Regions from separate parts of the Pseudoclavibacter sp. VKM Ac-2888 genome, predicted to be linked through region 2. Evidence: predicted binding sites of a transcription regulator. Region 2 holds the regulator's gene; the other holds the start of a gene.

Region 1 (8,752 bases), on a different contig from region 2:
CCCCTCTCTGATGTTGCCGGGCTTGTGGCTCGTGGCGAGGCGGTCGGCGGGGAAGAGGCGGAACAGCTCGACGCGGCGGCTCGGGAGAGTCGGGAGAGCCACGAGGCGGGCGATGGTGCCGCCCCGAGCGTGGATTCGACGCGGCTCAGCTCAAACGGGCCGAGGAGCCGCGACTAGCGGGGTGCCGTCGAGAACGCGCGTGCCGCGCGGAGGGCCGCCTCGACGTGCATCCCCTCGAAGGGGAGGACCGCAGCGAGCGCCTCTGCGGTGAGGTCCTGGCCCAGCTCGGCGCCCCGCCGGACGGCTTCCGCGTCGACCTGCTCGGGGGCTGATTCCGGGTCGTCGAGGTCCATGACGGCGCCCTCGAACCAGTCGGCGGCGGCGGCGAGCATCTGCTCCTCGCTGAGCACGGGGAGCAGGTGCCGGTCGAGTCCGTCGGCGATGCCGTGGTCGACGGTGCGCCAGGCCTCCCCCGCGTTCTCGCGCCAGTAGACGAATCCGAGCCAGGGCTGCTCCCCGCCTGCCACCCAGCGGCGTCCCGATTCCGAGCTGACGGCGGCTTCGACGTGCGCCACTCCCCACTCGGGCATGCCAGTGATGAGGTCGAAGCCCCGCCTGTACGTCTCGGAGTGGTCGCGGTCGATGCCAGCGAGGACGGCCCGGCCGTCGGGGAGCGGGGTGAGCCGAGCCCAGCTGCCACCCCCGTCGGAGTAGAACCAGCCGTGCTCGTCGGCGCGGGAGTTGTCGCCACCCTCGCCGAGGATCGCGGTCTCGATGGCCGCAGCGAGCGCCCAACGCCCCCTGATTACCTCGATGGTGGGGAACTGCTGAGTTCGGAATGCTGTCATGCGCTCATCTTTCCAAGCGCCTCCTCGGCGCTGCTGGGTGTTGCTTGGAACTGGACCGCGCGCGGTGTCTCGCGGATGCGCGTGCGAGCCACCCTGGGGCCGGTTGCGGGTTCGACCTTCCACGTCCGGCTCTGCGCGGGCAAGATGGTGAGCCGACCCAGGTGCACTTCGTGGTGATGGAAGGTGCAGAGCGCGATGCCGTTGCTCGTGTCGGTGCGTCCACCTCTCGACCACGGGGTGACATGGTGGATCTCGACGGTGTCGAAAGGGAGCTCGCACGCGGGCGCTCTGCACCCGCCGTCTCGGGCGAAGACCGCTCTCCGTTGAGCCGGGCTGAAGAGTCTTCGCTTGCGGCCGAGCTTGAGGACTTCGCCGTCGTCGTCGACGAGCGCAACCCGGATGATGCCATCGCAGAGGATGCGCAGGGCCGCCTCGACCGGGACAGCCTCGCCGCTGTGCTCGAGCCGCGAGATGTCCGCCGGCGTCTCGGCGGCTCCCGCGAGACCGGCCCGCGTGACGGTCATGACCAGGGTGGGCGCTTCGCCGCCGGTCCGGGGCGCGCGTGGGGACTCGGCATGCTGAGCGAAGACCGAGACGAGCGCGTCGATGCGTCGCTGAGAGAAGCTGCGATCGTCCCGGATCTGCGGCTCCTCCTGAGGAGCGAGGGTGCCGCTGGGCTCGTCGCCTGCTTCGCACGCGTGGTCGCGCCGCGGCGAGAGATACGCGTCGAGGACGCGCATGATGGCCTCGCCCTGCTCCGGGGTCGCGAGGAGCCTGCCCTGCACCATGCCGTCAGCGCGACGGGTGAAGGAGAGTCCTCGCTTCGCGGCTTGACGTTCCGCGTTGGGCTCCGCGCCGTCTGGGTCGAGGAAGGCCACCCACACGGCGGCCTGCTTGGCCAGACGCTCCGGCGACGCCGGCTCGTCGTCCTCCTGGGTGAGCCCGCACGCGGCCTGGACGAGCTCGTACTCTGCGCGATCGAGGTCGGCGATATCGACGCTGCCGCCCGCTTCGCGCAGCCCTGCGACGATCGCCGACGCCTGCGAGAGCGTCACCCGCCCTTCCGCGACCGCGACCGCGACCTGGCTCCGTGTGGGCCGAAGCGCCTCGCCCGTCATGCTGATGCGCTCGCGCGTCGCCTCGGCGACCTCGCGAAGCTTGGCCGCCTCGGCTCGGCGAAGGCCGAAGGTCTGCCGCACGGCCTCGTTCACGGACCGGTACCCACCCCGACGCACCAGAGAACCAGAGAAGGCCACCGGCGTGATCTCGTCTCGCCCGAGCAGCTCGGCCGTCATCTCCAAGATCGTCGCGTCGAGCATCCGCTTGCGAGCGGCCAGCTCCTCGAACGCGGCGAAGAACTCGGCGTCGAGCACCGACGAGACGGGCTGTCGCCCGTCGACGAGCGCCGTGACGACGGCCGTGGCTGCGATGCCGGACTCTCGCTCGACAGCAGCAACGCTCGCCGGTAGACCCGCGAGGACTCCAGCCCCTGCCCCAGCACCAGCACCAGATACTCCACCCGATGCGTGTTCGTCGTCGCCCATCGAATCCCCCCTCATTGTCTCAGCACCCTCCACCCAAGGCATTTCTGCCTGCGGATTCACGTGCCGAGCTGGCTTCCCCCGAAGCCAGTCCCAGCCTACCGTGTATCGAACGTATATTCGAGCCCTGTGAAGAAATCCCACGTCACAGAACAGTAACCGGACGCTGGAATCACCAGCCACGCAGGCGAGCCCGCGCGCCTCCCAGCACACCTTCGACGCTACTTCTGGCCGCCGACATTCGGCGGGCGAGAGCACCCCGCGGGTACCCCGTCCAAGCTGTGTTCCTCCCAGGGCGCGCGCGGGATACTCTTTCGATCACCTCTGCTTCACTTACCGCCCCTGCATCTCAGCGACTGGACGCATCCTTCCGTGGCTCCCACACTCTTCCCCTGGCTCGACCCTGAAACGATCATTCACGGTGCGGGCCCCTGGGCGCTTCTTGTCGTGTGCCTCATCGTGTTCTCGGAGACCGGGCTCCTCGTCGGCTTCCTGCTGCCCGGGGACACACTGTTGCTCATCACGGGCCTGCTCGCCTTCTACCCGGGCATCGGCTTCGACATCTGGTGGGTGTGCCTCGCCATCGGATTCGCCGCGTTCCTCGGCGGCGAGGTCGGCTACCTGATAGGGCGAAAAGCGGGGCCGAGGATCTTCGAGCGCAAGGAGAGCGGCCTCTTCAGCGTGAAGAACGTCGAACGGACCAACGCGTTCTTCGAGCGCTTCGGCGGCCTCGCGGTCATCATCGCCCGCTTCGTTCCTGTCGTGCGCACCTTCGCTCCGGTGGCCGCGGGCGTCGGCAAAATGGACTACCGCAAGTACACGATCTACAACCTCATCGGCGCGCTCATCTGGGGCGCCGGCCTCACCTTCGCCGGCTACCTCCTCGGCTATGTGCCGGTACTCGGCGACTTCATCCGCGAGTACATCGACGTGATCCTGATCGTCGCGGTGCTCGCGACCGTGGTGCCCACGAGCATCCACTACCTCCTGAACTCGCGGAAGTCCCGCCGCGAGGCCGAGCAGCGCAACCGCGATGAAGCGAAGAACCTCTCGCTTGCACCGAAGGACTTCGACCAGAAGCTCGGCGACTGAACGTCGGAATTCCGGCACCAGCTGCCCAGGCGCGCGGTGGACTCCGCCGCCCCGCGAACCGCCGGTAACAAGGCATGCCACCCTCCCGCGAGACTCGATTCCGCGCGCTGACGGGCGCCTCGAACGCGACGTAGGCTTGCCTGCGCGGCATGCTCTGCCGCGTCTCTCGACGGCGTTGCAGTGAGGAGTTCGGTTCACGGATGAGCGGCATCTGGCGGTACCAGTCGACCTCGATCCCCCTCCGACTGGCGAACGCCGGAGCAGTTGTCGCCCTTCCCCTGCTTGCCGTCGAGCAGCTCGGGGACGTCGCCGTCGGCGGTTTCCTCGTCGCCGTCGCCCTCTTCCCGAGCGTCATCGCGGCACCGCTCGTTGGCGCCCTCCTCGACCGGATGCGCCGCCCGAAGCTGCTCCTCATCATCGGGGGGACGATCACGGCGGCCGCCTACCTCTTCGCCTCACAGCTGGGCACACTGCCGATCGGCGTCATCGCCGTCATCCTCGCGGTCGCCGGGTTCGTGACTCCCGCCTACATGGGCGGCCTCTCGAGTTTCGCGACCGACAACATCGAGCCGGCCAGGAAGGCCTACGCGCAGGACGCGCTCTCCTACACGATCGCCTCGGTGGGTGGTCCGGCGCTGGCGGCGCTCGCGATCCCACTGGCGGGCTCAGCACGACTCGCGATGGTGCTCCTCGCGAGCCTCGCCCTCATCGGGGCGGTGGCCGGGTTCGGCATCCGGATGCACGCGAAGAACGGCCCGGTGGAAGGCCTCGGGCGGATGATCGCTCGCGGCATGACGTACCTCGTCAAGCACAAGCCGATCGCGATCGTCACGATCGCCGGCACCGTCAGCCAGGTCGCCGGTGGCGCGCTCGGCATCGCCGCCATCGCCATCTCCCTGGAGCGGACCGGCTCCGAGGCGTCCGCCGCCTGGCTCGTCACCGCCTACGCGATCGGCGGCCTCGCCGGCGCCCTCTTCATGGCGGTCAGGACCTGGACCACCCGAGGCCCGGTCTGGGTCATGGGGATGGGCTTCGTCGCGACGGGCGTCTTCCTGCTCATCGCGGTGCCGGCGCTCCCGATCGGGTTCGCGTTCGCCGCTGTCCTCATCTCGGGTCTCTTCGCGGCACCGGCAAACGCCGCCATGATGCTGCTCCGCGACAAGGAGAGCAAGCCGAACGTGCGCTCGCAGGTCTTCACGATCGGCGCGGGCCTGCGGGTCACGGCGGCCGCCGTCGGCGCGGCCATCGCCGGGCTCATCGCGGGCTTCGACGCAGGCTGGCTGATCGCCGGGATGGCCATCATCTGGATCCTCTCCGGCTCCATCCTCTGGTTCTTCCCGAACCCGCCGGCGCGCACGGGCATCATCCCCGTGCAGAAGGGCCCGCAGGCGCCGTAGCGCGGGCCAGCAGGCCAACCGCCGCCACCTGAGGCGAGTCCGATGCCGCGTCCGCGCAGGCAAACGCTGCCAGCCAAGTGGCCAGCAACACGCCCGGTGGAAGGGGCACTTGGCTGGCAGCGTTGGCACCCAGGCCCTGACGACCGCTTGGCCGCCACGGGCCAGCGAGGATGAGCGAGGAGCGAGCAGCGAGCGCTTCCCCGGCCGGCGTGGGAGACTCCCCGGAAGACGCGCGTGCGGCGCCTGAGCGAGCGGAGCATCCCATGACCGAGAACCCCGCCCTGGTGGTTGCCGTCATCGCGCTGGGCTTCGCGGCGGTCACGTTCCTCCTGGTGTGGATGCTGCACGCGGCCCCTCGCCCACCGCGCGATTCCGAGCTCTCCCCAGACGAACGGCGCCGACGAGCCGAGAACCCGGGTCCGGCGCCGACGAGCATCCGCTTCGATCACGGCAACAACTCGGGCTACTGACGCGAGAGACCTCAGCGCGGACGCCAAACGCTGCCAGCCGATGCGCCCTCCACGAACTCGGTGAAGGGCACATCGGCTGGCAGCGATCGCGGTGGGGCTGCGGAAGCCGTCGCTAGGCGACGCCCACGAGCAGCCAGACGACGAAGCAGAGCAGGAAGCCGACGAGGCCAAGCACCGTCGTGAGGACGGTCCACGTGCGGAGGCCGTCCGCGACGCCGAGGCCGAGGTACCGGGTGACGACCCAGAAGCCGGAGTCGTTGACGTGTGACAGGCCGAGTGCGCCAAACGCGATGGCGAGGGCGAGCAGCGCGACCTGGATCGTCGAGTACCCGCCGCCGAGGATCGACGCGCTGAGGAGGCCAGCCGTCGTGAGGATCGCGACCGTGGCCGACCCCTGCGCCGCGCGGAGGGCGAGCGAGATGATGTACGCCATGATCATGAGCGGCATGCCGGTGGCGAGCAGCGTCTCGCTGAGTGCCGCGCCGATTCCGCTCTCGGTGAGGACGCGGGCGAACGCGCCGCCTCCGCCCGTGACGAGGATGACGACCGCGACCGGTGGGAGCGCCGCTTCGACGACGTCGCCGAGCTGCGATGCGCTCCAGCCGCGGCGGATGCCGAGGAAGAAGCTCGCGAGGAGGACCGTCACGAGGAGCGCGAACAGCGGGGCGCCGATGAACGCGAGCACGTTGCGGATGGGGTCGCCGGCCGGCAGCAAGGTGGCGCCGACCGTGCCGAGGGCGATCATGATGAGCGGCGTGACGATGAGCGTCATGACCATGCCTGCGCTCGGCGGCGCGACCGTGCGCGCCTTGGTGGCGGTGCCGGACGCGCCGCCCTCCGAGCCGGACGCGCCTTCGGCGTCGGCGTCGGCGACGATCGCATCCGCCTTCTCCGTGCCGAACTCGGCGAACGACTTCGCCGTGGTCGGCAGCATCGTGAAGTCCTTGCGGTTGAGCCACTTCGAGAAGAAGTGCGAGACGACGGCGAGGACGAGGCAGACGGGGAGGCCTATCATGGTCACCCAGCCGAGGTCGGCGCCGAGGATTCCGGCGCCTCCGACGATTCCGGGGTGCGGGGGCATCGCGACGTGCACGGCGAGCATGATGCCGCCGACGGGCAGCCCGAACTTCACCGGGTCGACGCCTGCCGCCTTGCAGAAGCCGTAGATGATCGGCACGAGGATGATGAACCCGACGTCGAAGAACACGGGGATCGCGAGCACGAGGGCGGCGGCTGTGAGGGCACCGGCGACGCGCTTCGGCCCGAGCAGCTTCGTGAAGCGCCCGGCGAGGCTGGAGGCACCGCCGGAGATCTCGATGATCTTCCCGAGCATCGCGCCGAGCGCGACGAGGATCGCGACCGACCCGAGCACACCGCCCATTCCGGCGATGATCGACTCGATGATGCCGACGCGTGCCGGTTCGAGTTCCGTCTCGGGAACCGTCACGAGCGGCAGTCCCGTCGCGAGGCCGACGAGGACGCTCACGATGAGCAGCGCCAGGAAGGCGTGCACCTTGAGTTTGATGATCAGCAGCAGGAGGAGGCCGATGCCTCCAGCTGCGATCGCGAGCAGTAGAAATGTGGACAAATCCGTCTCCTTTGACGAGGGCGCCGACGAGAGCGCTGACGAGGACGCTGACGAGCGCGTTGTTCGGGTGTGAGCGGGGGCTCTTGCTTACGAGTCGGTGGTCTTCGGGGCGAGGGCGAGGATGACGGCTGAGTCGTCGGACGCACCGAGCCCCTGTGCCTGGCCAAGGAGATACAGCTGCTCGGCGGCGGCGGCGACCGGTGTCGGGAGTCCGACGGCGCGGCTCGCCTTGCCGACGATGCCCATGTCCTTCACGAAGATATCGAGGCGGCTGAGCACCTCGGCGCCGTCCTCGTCGTAGGCCTCGAGGATGCGGGGGCCGCGGTTCGCGAGCATGAATGAGCCCGCTGCTCCGGCGCCGAGCGTCTCGAGGGTCTTGGCCGGGTCGAGCCCGAGGCGCTCGGCGAGTGCAAGCGCTTCCGCTGCGGCCGCGATGTGCACGCCGCAGAGCAGCTGGTTGACGGTCTTCAGCGCCTGACCGTCGCCGGGGCGGTCGCCGACCACGGTGAGGGTGGATGCGAGGAGGCCGAGCACGGGCTGCGCCTTCTCTCGCGCTGCCGGCGTCGCACCGACGACGATGAGCAGGTCGCCCTCGCCCGCGCGGACGGGGCCGCCGGAGAGGGGCGCATCCACGAGCTCGACCGAGTGCTGCTCGAGGCGAGCGACGACGTCGGCGATGCCGTCGGTTCCGACGGTGCTCGTGAGGATCACGACTGCGCCCTCGTCGAGCTTGTCGGCGATGCCGTTCTCTCCGAACAGCACTTCATGCAGCTGCTCGCCGTTGCGGACGGCGAGGAGGACCGCGTCGACGCCGGCGACCGCGCTGGCCGCGGAGGCGTGCGGCACGATGCCCGCGGCGGCCGCGAGGTCGAGGCGCGGCTGCGCGATGTCGAAGCCGTTGACCGTGAGCTGGCTGCTGAGGCGGGTCGCCATCGGCAGGCCCATCGCGCCGAGCCCGAGGACGGCGACGGAGTAGGTGGAGGAGGTCATGGTTGCTCGTTTCTCGGTGCGTGTGGAGATCTCAGCGCTGTTGCTGATCAGTTGGATGCGGGAATGGGTGCGGATGCAGGTGCGTCGACGCCGACAGCGGCGCTCGCGTGGAACTTCTCGACGACCCGCGCGAGCGAGTCCTCGTCGCCGACGTTGCCGGCGAACACGACGTAGGGGATGCCGTCTGCCGGTCCCCCGACCGCCTGCCAGAGGGAGACGATGCCGGGCAGCATGGGGCCGCGGACGACGGCGTGACGGATCTCGAGGCCGTTCGTGGCGACGTCGCTCGAGGTGATCCCGCCCTTGGCGATGACGAAGCTCGGCGGCGTCACGCGGAGCGCGTGCGCGACGACCTCGCAGACGGCGGCAGAGACGTCTCTGGAGATCGCGAGGGAAGCGTCCGCGTCGTCGGTCTTCACGAGCTCGCGGCTCGTGTGGAGGATCACGTCGCCGCTCGCGAGCGCTTCGACGACGCGAGTCTTCGCCTCGCCGATGTGCGCGGCTCGGGCGTCCGCGTCGATGATCGCCGAGACGGAGAGCTCGACGGTCGGCAGGTGGGGATGCTCGGCCCGGAGGGCTGCGAGCTGCCGTGTCGTGAGGTCGACGTGCGAGCCGACGACGATCAGGCCGCCGGCAGCGGACTGGGCCACCCCGTCGCGCGCCAGCTGCGCCGGGGCGAGTGGGGAGGCGATCTCCTGCCCGATGCGGGCTCGCACGAACGGCGGCCCGACGCGGTAGAGGAACTGCTTGCCGTCGGCCTCCGCGAGCTCGAGCCCGAGGGCGACGATGCGGATGTCGTCCTCGATGACCACGTCGACGACGATCG
Region 2 (8,752 bases):
CGGGGTGCGCGCGTTCGCGCGCTTCCTCACGGAAACAGGGCTGGTGACCCTTGAGGCGGGTGAGCGGCTGGAGATCGGCACGCGTGCCGGTCTGCGGGTCGTCGAGCGAGACGGCACGGGCTTCAAGGTCGACATGGGGCCGTGGCGCCTCGAAGGTGGCGAGCCGCTCGTCACCGTCCCGCACATCGGCGTCTCACGCCCGGGGCTCGGGATCGACGTCGGAAACCCTCACGTCGTCGTCGCGCTCTCGAGCGAGGAAGAGCTCGAGCGGCTCGAGCTCTTCCATGCACCGCTCATCGATCCAGCCCCTGAGCTGGGAGCCAACGTCGAGTTCGTCGTCCCGCACGACCAGCTCGTGCAGGACGGCGTCGGGCACATCCGGATGCGCGTGCACGAGCGGGGCGTCGGCGAGACTCTCTCCTGCGGCACCGGGGCCGTCGCGTCAGCACTGGCGGTTCGCTACTGGGCGGGCGCTGGCGCGCCGGATGCCTGGTCGGTCGGTGTGCCGGGTGGCGTGCTGCAGGTGACGGTCGGAGCTGTCGACGGCGTCGAGCATGTCTTCCTGGCGGGGCCGGCCGAGATCGCCTTCACGGGCAGTATCGAGGACGAGCTCGCTAGCGAATTCGCCTCACCCGCAGCACTCTGAAGCCCGCGTCCGTCGAGTGCCGCTCGACGGACAGCTCTGGTCCGAACTGCGCCGCGATCCAGGACTGCAGTGAGTCGCCGCCGAGCTTCTTGGCGACGACGAGCCAGGCTTCTCCCTCGGTGCTGAGGCGCGGCAGCCACGCGGAGAGCAGCTCGTGCAGGGCCTCTTTGCCGATTCGGATGGGCGGGTTCGACCAGATGAGGTCGAAGGTCGTGTCCTCGGGGACGTCCTCGGGGCGTGTCGGCGTGATGTTGTCGAGTCCGAGGGCCTGCGCGTTCTCACCGGTGAGCAGCAGCGCCCGTTCGTTGACGTCGACGGCCCGCACGTCCAGTTCGGGCGACTCGAGTGCGAGTGCGAGCGCGATCGGTCCCCAGCCGCACCCGAGGTCCAGCGCGGTTCCGGTCGAGGGCGGCGGGGGTGCTGCGTGCAGGAGCGCCTGGGTGCCGCGGTCCACGTGCTCAGGGCTGAAGGTACCGCCTGCCGTGATGACGGTCACCGTTCGGCCCCGGAGGTTGGCGACGACGCGTCGCCGCTCGAGAGGCCCGTCCGGGGTTGCTGAGAAGTAATGCTGAGCGGTCACCCCTAGACGCTAGCACCGGCGTAGAATAGTACGAATATGCGAGATTCTGAGACTCCTCCAGGCGAGAGCAACGACGCGATCGACCGAATCCTCCGAGCCGCGAAGGAACCGGGCGCCACGATGACCCTGTTCTCCTCCGGCAGAGCGCAGGCGCTGCAGGACGGCGCCAGCACGAGCTATGACGGCGAGGCCGACGGCGACCAGCTCGAACGAGAAGCCAGGCAGTCGCTGCGACGAGTCGAGAGCCTGCGAACGGAACTCGAGGACGTCACCGAGGTCGAGTACCGCAAGGTGCGCCTCGAGCGGGTCGTGCTCGTCGGCGTCTACCGCAGGAACTCTCTCGAGGAGGCCGAGAACTCGATGCAGGAGCTGGCCGCACTCGCCGAGACTGCGGGAGCCGTCGTCCTCGACGGCGTGCTGCAGCGTCGGCCGAACCCCGACCCCGCCACGTACCTCGGCCGAGGCAAGGTCGCTGAGCTCAAGGAGATCGTCGCGGCGCTCGAAGCCGACACGGTGGTCGCCGACACCGAGCTCGCGCCCAGCCAGCGTCGCGCGCTCGAAGACGAGATCAAGGTGAAGGTCATCGACCGCACCGCGGTGATCCTCGACATCTTCTCCCAGCACGCCAAGAGCCGCGAGGGCAAGGCGCAGGTCGAGCTGGCGCAGATGGAGTACATGCTCCCGCGCCTTCGCGGATGGGGCGAGTCGATGTCCCGGCAGGCCGGTGGCCAGGTCGGCTCCGGCGGTGCCGGCATGGGGTCACGAGGCCCTGGAGAGACCAAGATCGAGCTCGACCGTCGGCGCATCCGCACGAAGATGGCCAAGCTTCGCCACCAGATCGCCGACATGAAGGATTCGCGTGACGTGAAGCGCGCGACCCGACAGCGCAACCAGGTTCCGGCCGTCGCGATCGTGGGGTACACGAACGCCGGCAAGTCGAGCCTCCTCAACCGCATCACGCATGCGGGCGTCCTGGTCGAGAACGTTCTCTTCGCGACCCTCGACGCGACGGTGCGCAAGGCGGCGACGGAAGACGGCCGCCCCTACACGATTGCCGACACGGTCGGCTTCGTGCGCAACCTGCCCCACCAGCTGGTCGAAGCCTTCCGCTCGACGCTCGAGGAGCTGCAGGCTGCCGATGTCATCGTGCATGCCGTCGATGCCTCCCACCCGGATCCCGCCGCGCAGCTCGCCACGGTGCGAGACGTCATCGGAGAGGTCGAAGCCCACGATGTTCCCGAGATCGTGGTCTTCACGAAGGCCGACCTGGTCGATGGCGATCGACGCCTCGAGCTCCAGGGGCTCGCCCCCGACGGCCTCTTCGTCTCCGCGCACACGGGTGAGGGCATCGACCTGCTGCTCGGGCGCATCGCCGAGCTCCTGCCAACCCCCGAGGTGACCATCGAGGTCCTTGTGCCCTTCGAGCGCGGCGATCTGGTCTCCTACCTGCACGAGCGAGGTGCCGTGCTCGAGCTCGAGCACGTGGAGAGCGGCACGCGGCTCAAGGCCCGGGTCCACCCCGACCAGCTCGGACTGTTCGAGGCGTTCGCGGTCGCAGGCTGACGCACACGCATCAGTCCTCCTGAGGGAGGCATGCAGAAGAGCGGCGAGCCCATCGGGCTCGCTGCTCTTCTGCATCTGCTGACGTGTGCAGGCGCCGGTGCTTCCGGCTGCTCTCAGATGGAGCGGAGGACAGCGACGACCTTGCCGAGGATCTCGGACTCATCGCCGAGGATGGGCTCGAAGTCGCTGTTGCGGGGGAGCAGCCAGATGTGGCCGTCACGCTTGCGGAAGGTCTTGACCGTGGCTTCTCCATCGAGCATCGCGGCGACGATGTCGCCGTTCTCCGCGTTGCGCTGTGACCGCACGACGACCCAGTCGCCGTCGCAGATGGCAGCATCGATCATCGACTCGCCAACGACACGGAGCAGGAAGAGCTCTCCCTTGCCGACGATCTGACGGGGGAGCGCGAAGACGTCTTCGACCTGCTGCTCCGCCGTGATCGGGATGCCGGCTGCGATCCTGCCGACCACCGGGACGAACGCGGCCTCAGCCGTCTCGTTGGAATCGCCATCGTCGGTGTGGTCGAAGTGCACCAGCACCTCGAGGGCGCGGGGCATGCCCGGATTGCGCTTGATGTAGCCGAACTTCTCCAGCTGGCCGAGCTGGTGGGTGACGCTCGACAAGGAGACGAGGCCGACTTCGTCGCCGATCTCGCGCATGCTCGGCGGGTACCCGCGCGTGCGCACCGACTCCATGATGCAGGTCAGGATGCGCTCCTGCTTCTCGGTCAGTTTTCTGTAGATGTCGCTCGCTGGCTTCTTGGCCATGTCGTCTCCGTCCGCTCTCCGACACGGAATGTCGGTGGCAGGTGATGCACTGCCTGATAGCGCCAACCCTACCGAGGGTGCACGCAGGTACGAAACATTTCTTCGAGTGTTGTGGATGAAAGTTCGAGAGATTCGAACTGGAAGCCTTGACTTGGCACTTTGTTCGTAGCTATATTCAGTACATACATTCGACCACTCGAAGATGTGGACGAATCAGGAGGAATCATGAACACCACTGCCGTTGCACCACTCCGCCTCACCGTCCGAGGCCGTCGTGTCCTGCTCGCCATCGCTGCGCTGCCCGTCGCCGCAGCCATCGCCCTCGGGGCCACGCACATGAACTCCGCGGCGGCCTCGAGCGACGCCGCAGGCGTCGAGTTCGAGTACGTCACCGTCGGCGCTGGCGACACGCTCTGGGGCATCGCCGAGGAAGTCGCGGGCGATTCCGATATCCGCGACGTCATCGTCGAGATCTCCAAGCTCAACGCTCTTGAGAACGGCACGGTTCAGGCCGGGCAGCGACTCGCCCTCCCACTCGACTGAGTCCACAGCCCATTCCAGGCGCAGACCGCGTCGTAGGCTTGTGCGGTGACCTCGTTCGAAGACCTGCCCATCCGTGACGACCTCCGCGGACTCACCCCCTACGGAGCGCCGCAGCAGCCGGTGCGCGTTGCCATCAACGTCAACGAGAATCCGCACCCCGTGCCGGAGGTCGTGGCCAGGCGAATCATCGAGGCGATCGCCCGCGAGCTCCCCGGACTCAATCGCTACCCGGACCGCGAGTTCACGAAGTTGCGCGAGCAGCTGAGCGTCTACCTGGGCCGGGGCATCGGTCCCGAGCAGGTGTGGGCCGCCAACGGCTCGAACGAGATCATGCAGCAGCTGCTGCAGGTCTTCGGTGGCCCCGGGCGCAGCGTGCTCAGCTTCACACCCAGCTACTCGATGTACCCCCTTCTCGCCAGAGGGGTTGGGTCCGAGTGGATTCCGGTGCCACGCGCTGACGGCTTCGCGCTGACCGCGGACCTCGTCACGGAGGCACTTCGTCGAGAGCGCCCCGACATCACCATCATCTGCACGCCGAACAACCCCACGGGCACCGTCACCGATCTCGACGTGATCGCGGCTGCGTACGACGCGACCGACGGCATCCTGATCGTCGATGAGGCCTACGCCGAGTTCCTCCCTGATGGTCGGGAGACCGCGCTCTCCCTTCTCCCGGGTCGCGAGCGGCTCGTGGTCTCGAGGACCATGAGCAAGGCGTTCGCCTTCGCTGGCGCCCGCGTCGGGTACTTCGCGGCTCACGAGGCCGTCGTCGACGCCGTCCGACTCGTTCGGCTGCCGTACCACCTGTCCGCGATCACCCAGGCCGCCGCGACCGCAGCGCTCGAGTGCTCGGAGATCATGCTCCAGCAGGTCGACGCCATCCGCGAGCAGCGCGACCGCCTGCTGGTGGAGCTGCCCCGTCTTGGCTACACGCCGTGGGAGTCTGGCGCGAACTTCGTGCTGTTCGGCGACGTCGCGGATCCCGCGGCTACGTTCCAGCAGCTCCTCGACCGCGACATCCTTGTGCGGGATGTCGGCATCCCGAACGCGCTTCGGGTGACCGCCGGGACGCGCGCGGAGACGAGCGCGTTCCTGGCCGCACTCGCCGAGATCACCGATGCAGGGAAGGCCTAGGCTGGAGCGATGACCACGACGCCACGCACCGCGACCATCTCACGCGCGACGAGCGAGTCCTCGATTGAGCTGAGCCTGAACCTCGACGGGACCGGCATCGCCGACATCCAGACGTCGGTTCCGTTCTATGACCACATGCTGAATGCCTTCGCGAAGCACTCGCTGACCGATCTCACGATCCGTGCGACGGGTGACACGGAGATCGACGTGCACCACACGGTCGAGGACACGGCGATCGTGCTCGGTCAGGCGATCCGCCAGGCCCTCGGCGACAAGTCGGGCATCGCGCGCTACGGCGATGCGAGGGTGCCGCTCGATGAGTCGCTCGCCGAAGCCGTCGTCGACATCTCGGGGCGTCCGTTCCTCGTGCACACCGGGGAGCCGGAGGCCTTCATCTACCACCTCATCGGCGGGCACTTCACGGGCGCGATGGTGCGTCACGTCTTCGAGGCGATCACGTTCCACGCCGGTCTGACGGTGCACGTCGAGGTCATCCGCGGGCGCGACCCGCACCACATCGCCGAAGCGGAGTTCAAGGCGTTCGCCCGTGCGTTCCGCGCGGCCAAGCGACTCGACCCGGAGGTCGTGGGCATTCCTTCGACCAAGGGCGCGCTGTGACTTCAGTCGCACGTCCGCGGGTGGTCGTCGCTGACTACGGCTCGGGCAACGTTCACTCGGCCGTGAAGGCGCTCGAAGCGGCTGGTGCTGAGGTCGAGCTGACGGCCGACCGCGCTGCCGCCGCCGACGCCGACGGCTACGTCGTGCCAGGTGTCGGGAGCTTCGCTCACGTCATGGAGGCCATCAATCGTCAGCGCATCGGGGAGATCGTCGGCCGGCGCCTTGCAGGGGGGCGCCCCGTGCTCGGCATCTGCGTCGGCATGCAGATCTTCTTCGACGGCGGCATCGAGGGTGGCAGGCGAGCCGAAGGTCTGGGCGAATGGCCGGGCGAGGTGACCGAACTGCGGGCAGAGGTCCTTCCGCACATGGGATGGAACCTCGTCGACCCCCCGGCGGACTCGAAGCTCTTCGCCGGCATTGCTCGGGAGCGCTTCTACTTCGTGCACTCGTACGCGGCGCATGAGCTCCCGCTCGACCCGCATCCGAAGGCCCGCCCGGTGCTCGTGACCCATGCCGAGCACGGCGAGCGCTTCATCGCGGCAATCGAGAACGGCCCGTTGTCGGCGACGCAGTTCCACCCGGAGAAGTCCGGCGAGGCTGGCGTGCGCCTGCTTCGGAACTGGATCGAGACGCTGCCGAAGCGCGCCTAGTGCTGCTGCATCGGCGCGCTGCACCGCCGCCTGCCGATACGCTATTGCCCGGACTGCCAGGGCATCCCCTTTCGGCGTCGATGCCCCGGCGCCTCAGAACGAGAACAAGGAACCTACGCGCGTGAGCGAATTCAACACGTCACCGGAGCTCGTGCTCTTCCCCGCAATCGACCTCGCCGGCGGCAAGGCGGTTCGTCTGGTTCAGGGCGAGGCTGACTCCGCCACGAACTACGGCGATCCTGTGGATGCGGCGGAGGACTGGATCGAGCAGGGTGCGGAGTGGATCCACCTCGTGGACCTCGACGCGGCCTTCGGGCGCGGGGAGAACCGCAGTGTCATCAAGCGCGTCATCCGGGCGGCCAAGCACGTCAATGTGGAGCTGTCCGGCGGGATCCGTGACGACGAGTCCCTCGAGCGTGCGGTGGACGCCGGTGCGCGCCGCATCAACCTCGGCACCGCCGCGCTCGAGAATCCGGAGTGGGCGGCGAACGTCATCGCTCGCTACGGCGAGCTCATCGCCGTCGGCCTCGACGTGCGTGGCACCACGCTCGCGGCTCGCGGCTGGACGCGCGATGCTGGTGACCTCTGGTCGGTACTCGAACGGCTCGAGGAGGCCGGTTGCGCACGTTACGTCGTGACCGACGTGACGAAGGACGGCACCCTCCAGGGCCCGAACCTCCAGCTCCTCAGCGACATCCTCGACCGGACCGACCGTCCCGTCGTCGCCTCTGGCGGCGTTTCGAGTCTCGACGACATCGCGGCGCTGCGTGGCCTCGTGCCGCAGGGCCTCGAGGGCGCGATCGTCGGCAAGGCGCTCTACTCGGGGGCCTTCACGCTCGTCGAAGCGCTCGACGTCGCATCCTGACTCGAGAGGTCTGACCCATGCCGTCGCTGCCAGAGCATTTCCAGCCCAGCAAGGCCGACTCTGCTGGCCAGAGCTGGTCTGGGCGGAGCTTCGGCGACAACCCGTTCCGCGACGACGACGGCACGGCGCCGGCGCAGTTCGTCGCGGCGATCCGGCGCTTCCGGGCTCGGGAGGTGGGTCCCGACGCGGTGGTCGACGCATTGCGTCAGGCTCGCGTGCTGATCCCGCTCGTGGCGAAGCTGGGCGAAGCCGATGTCAACACGCAGGGTGTGACCGTCGACAAGAGCGCTGATCTTTCCATCGTGACGGTCGCCGGCCCAGACGGTCGCACCGTCCTGCCCGTGTTCACCTCGGCGGAGGCGATGAGGGTCTGGAATCCCAAGGCTCGGCCGGTGCCTGCGCTCATGCAGCGGGCGGCCATCTCGGCGGCTGCCGAGGGCAGCGACCTCATCGTGGTTGATCCGACGAGCGAGACGGAGTTCGTCGTCCGCCGTCCGGCCGTGTGGGCGATCGCGCAGGAGCAGGGCTGGGCGGCCCCGTGGGTGAACCCGGTTGTCACGGCTGAGCTGTCGAGGGTGATGGCAGAGCTCGACGAGGTGCTTGGCATGGATCTCGTGCCCGGCGATCCGGAGGCTCGCCTGGCTGGGCCCGAGCTGCGTGTGGTGCTCCACGTCGGTGGTGACGCTGGCCGCGAGGAGCTCGCGGATCTGTCCCGCCGAGCCAGCGAGCTGCTGCAGGGGAGCGAGGCGTTCCGCACAGAGGTCGACTCGCTCGGCATCTCGTTCGCGCGGGCCAGCACTGCTGCTTCGAGCGACGCGGAGAAGCGGCAGCGAGATTCTAAGCGCTCGTGGTGGAGGCGCTGAGGGGATTGACCAGGCGCGGCAACTCGGGGAAGGCTTGCCTGTACGCTCGAGCAGAAGTAATTAGATACTCTTATTGCTAGCCAACCGAGCTAAAGGGAGTGGTGCCGAGTGATCCGTGAGCCTCTGGCGAGCCCCCGTGGCCAGGGTTCGGACTTCGACCTCGCAGCGCAGCAGCTGCTCGAGGTGAGAAGGCGAATCGAGGAGTTCCTGGCCGGACGAGTCGCTGCCGCGGCCGCGATCGACGAGGGCCTCGCGACGCTGTGGCGCATCACGGCGCGCAGCGCCGAAGGGGGGAAGCTATTCCGCCCCGCGCTGGTCATGCAGGCCTACCTGTCCTACACGGGCGCAGCAGAGGTGCCTGAGTCGGTCATGGAACTGGCAACCGCGACCGAGCTGCTCCACCTCGCGTTCCTGACCCACGACGACGTGATCGACAACGACACCATGCGCAGGGGGGAGCTGAATCTCCTCGGCAGCGTCGAGGAGATCGTGGGAGGACCGGAGTTCGACGACGAGCGCGGCA

What was found. The regulator LexA, encoded in region 2, represses DNA repair genes until DNA is damaged. The targets are predictions, from matches to a motif close to TCGAACANNTGTTCGA.
Region 1: a site for LexA is predicted at 2,498-2,513, ahead of ITJ61_RS12215 (HNH endonuclease signature motif containing protein). Genes of this name have one in related genera too.

Annotation. Positions count from the first base shown of each region.
Region 1 is NZ_JADKSM010000001.1:2,591,221-2,599,972, forward strand. It holds gene ITJ61_RS12205 (MDR family MFS transporter) at 1-177, shown strand, start outside; gene ITJ61_RS12210 (hypothetical protein) at 174-848, opposite strand; gene ITJ61_RS12215 (HNH endonuclease signature motif containing protein) at 845-2,392, opposite strand; gene ITJ61_RS12220 (DedA family protein) at 2,762-3,481, shown strand; gene ITJ61_RS12225 (MFS transporter) at 3,682-4,878, shown strand; gene ITJ61_RS12230 (hypothetical protein) at 5,142-5,348, shown strand; gene ITJ61_RS12235 (GntP family transporter) at 5,461-6,936, opposite strand; gene ITJ61_RS12240 (NAD(P)-dependent oxidoreductase) at 7,024-7,926, opposite strand; gene ITJ61_RS12245 (four-carbon acid sugar kinase family protein) at 7,974-8,752, opposite strand, start outside.
Region 2 is NZ_JADKSM010000002.1:392,521-401,272, forward strand. It holds gene dapF (diaminopimelate epimerase) at 1-646, shown strand, start outside; gene ITJ61_RS17175 (class I SAM-dependent methyltransferase) at 615-1,226, opposite strand; gene hflX (GTPase HflX) at 1,263-2,789, shown strand; gene lexA (transcriptional repressor LexA) at 2,903-3,556, opposite strand; gene ITJ61_RS17190 (LysM peptidoglycan-binding domain-containing protein) at 3,782-4,099, shown strand; gene ITJ61_RS17195 (histidinol-phosphate transaminase) at 4,145-5,233, shown strand; gene hisB (imidazoleglycerol-phosphate dehydratase HisB) at 5,243-5,851, shown strand; gene hisH (imidazole glycerol phosphate synthase subunit HisH) at 5,848-6,501, shown strand; gene priA (bifunctional 1-(5-phosphoribosyl)-5-((5-phosphoribosylamino)methylideneamino)imidazole-4-carboxamide isomerase/phosphoribosylanthranilate isomerase PriA) at 6,623-7,366, shown strand; gene ITJ61_RS17215 (SseB family protein) at 7,384-8,229, shown strand; gene ITJ61_RS17220 (polyprenyl synthetase family protein) at 8,338-8,752, shown strand, end outside.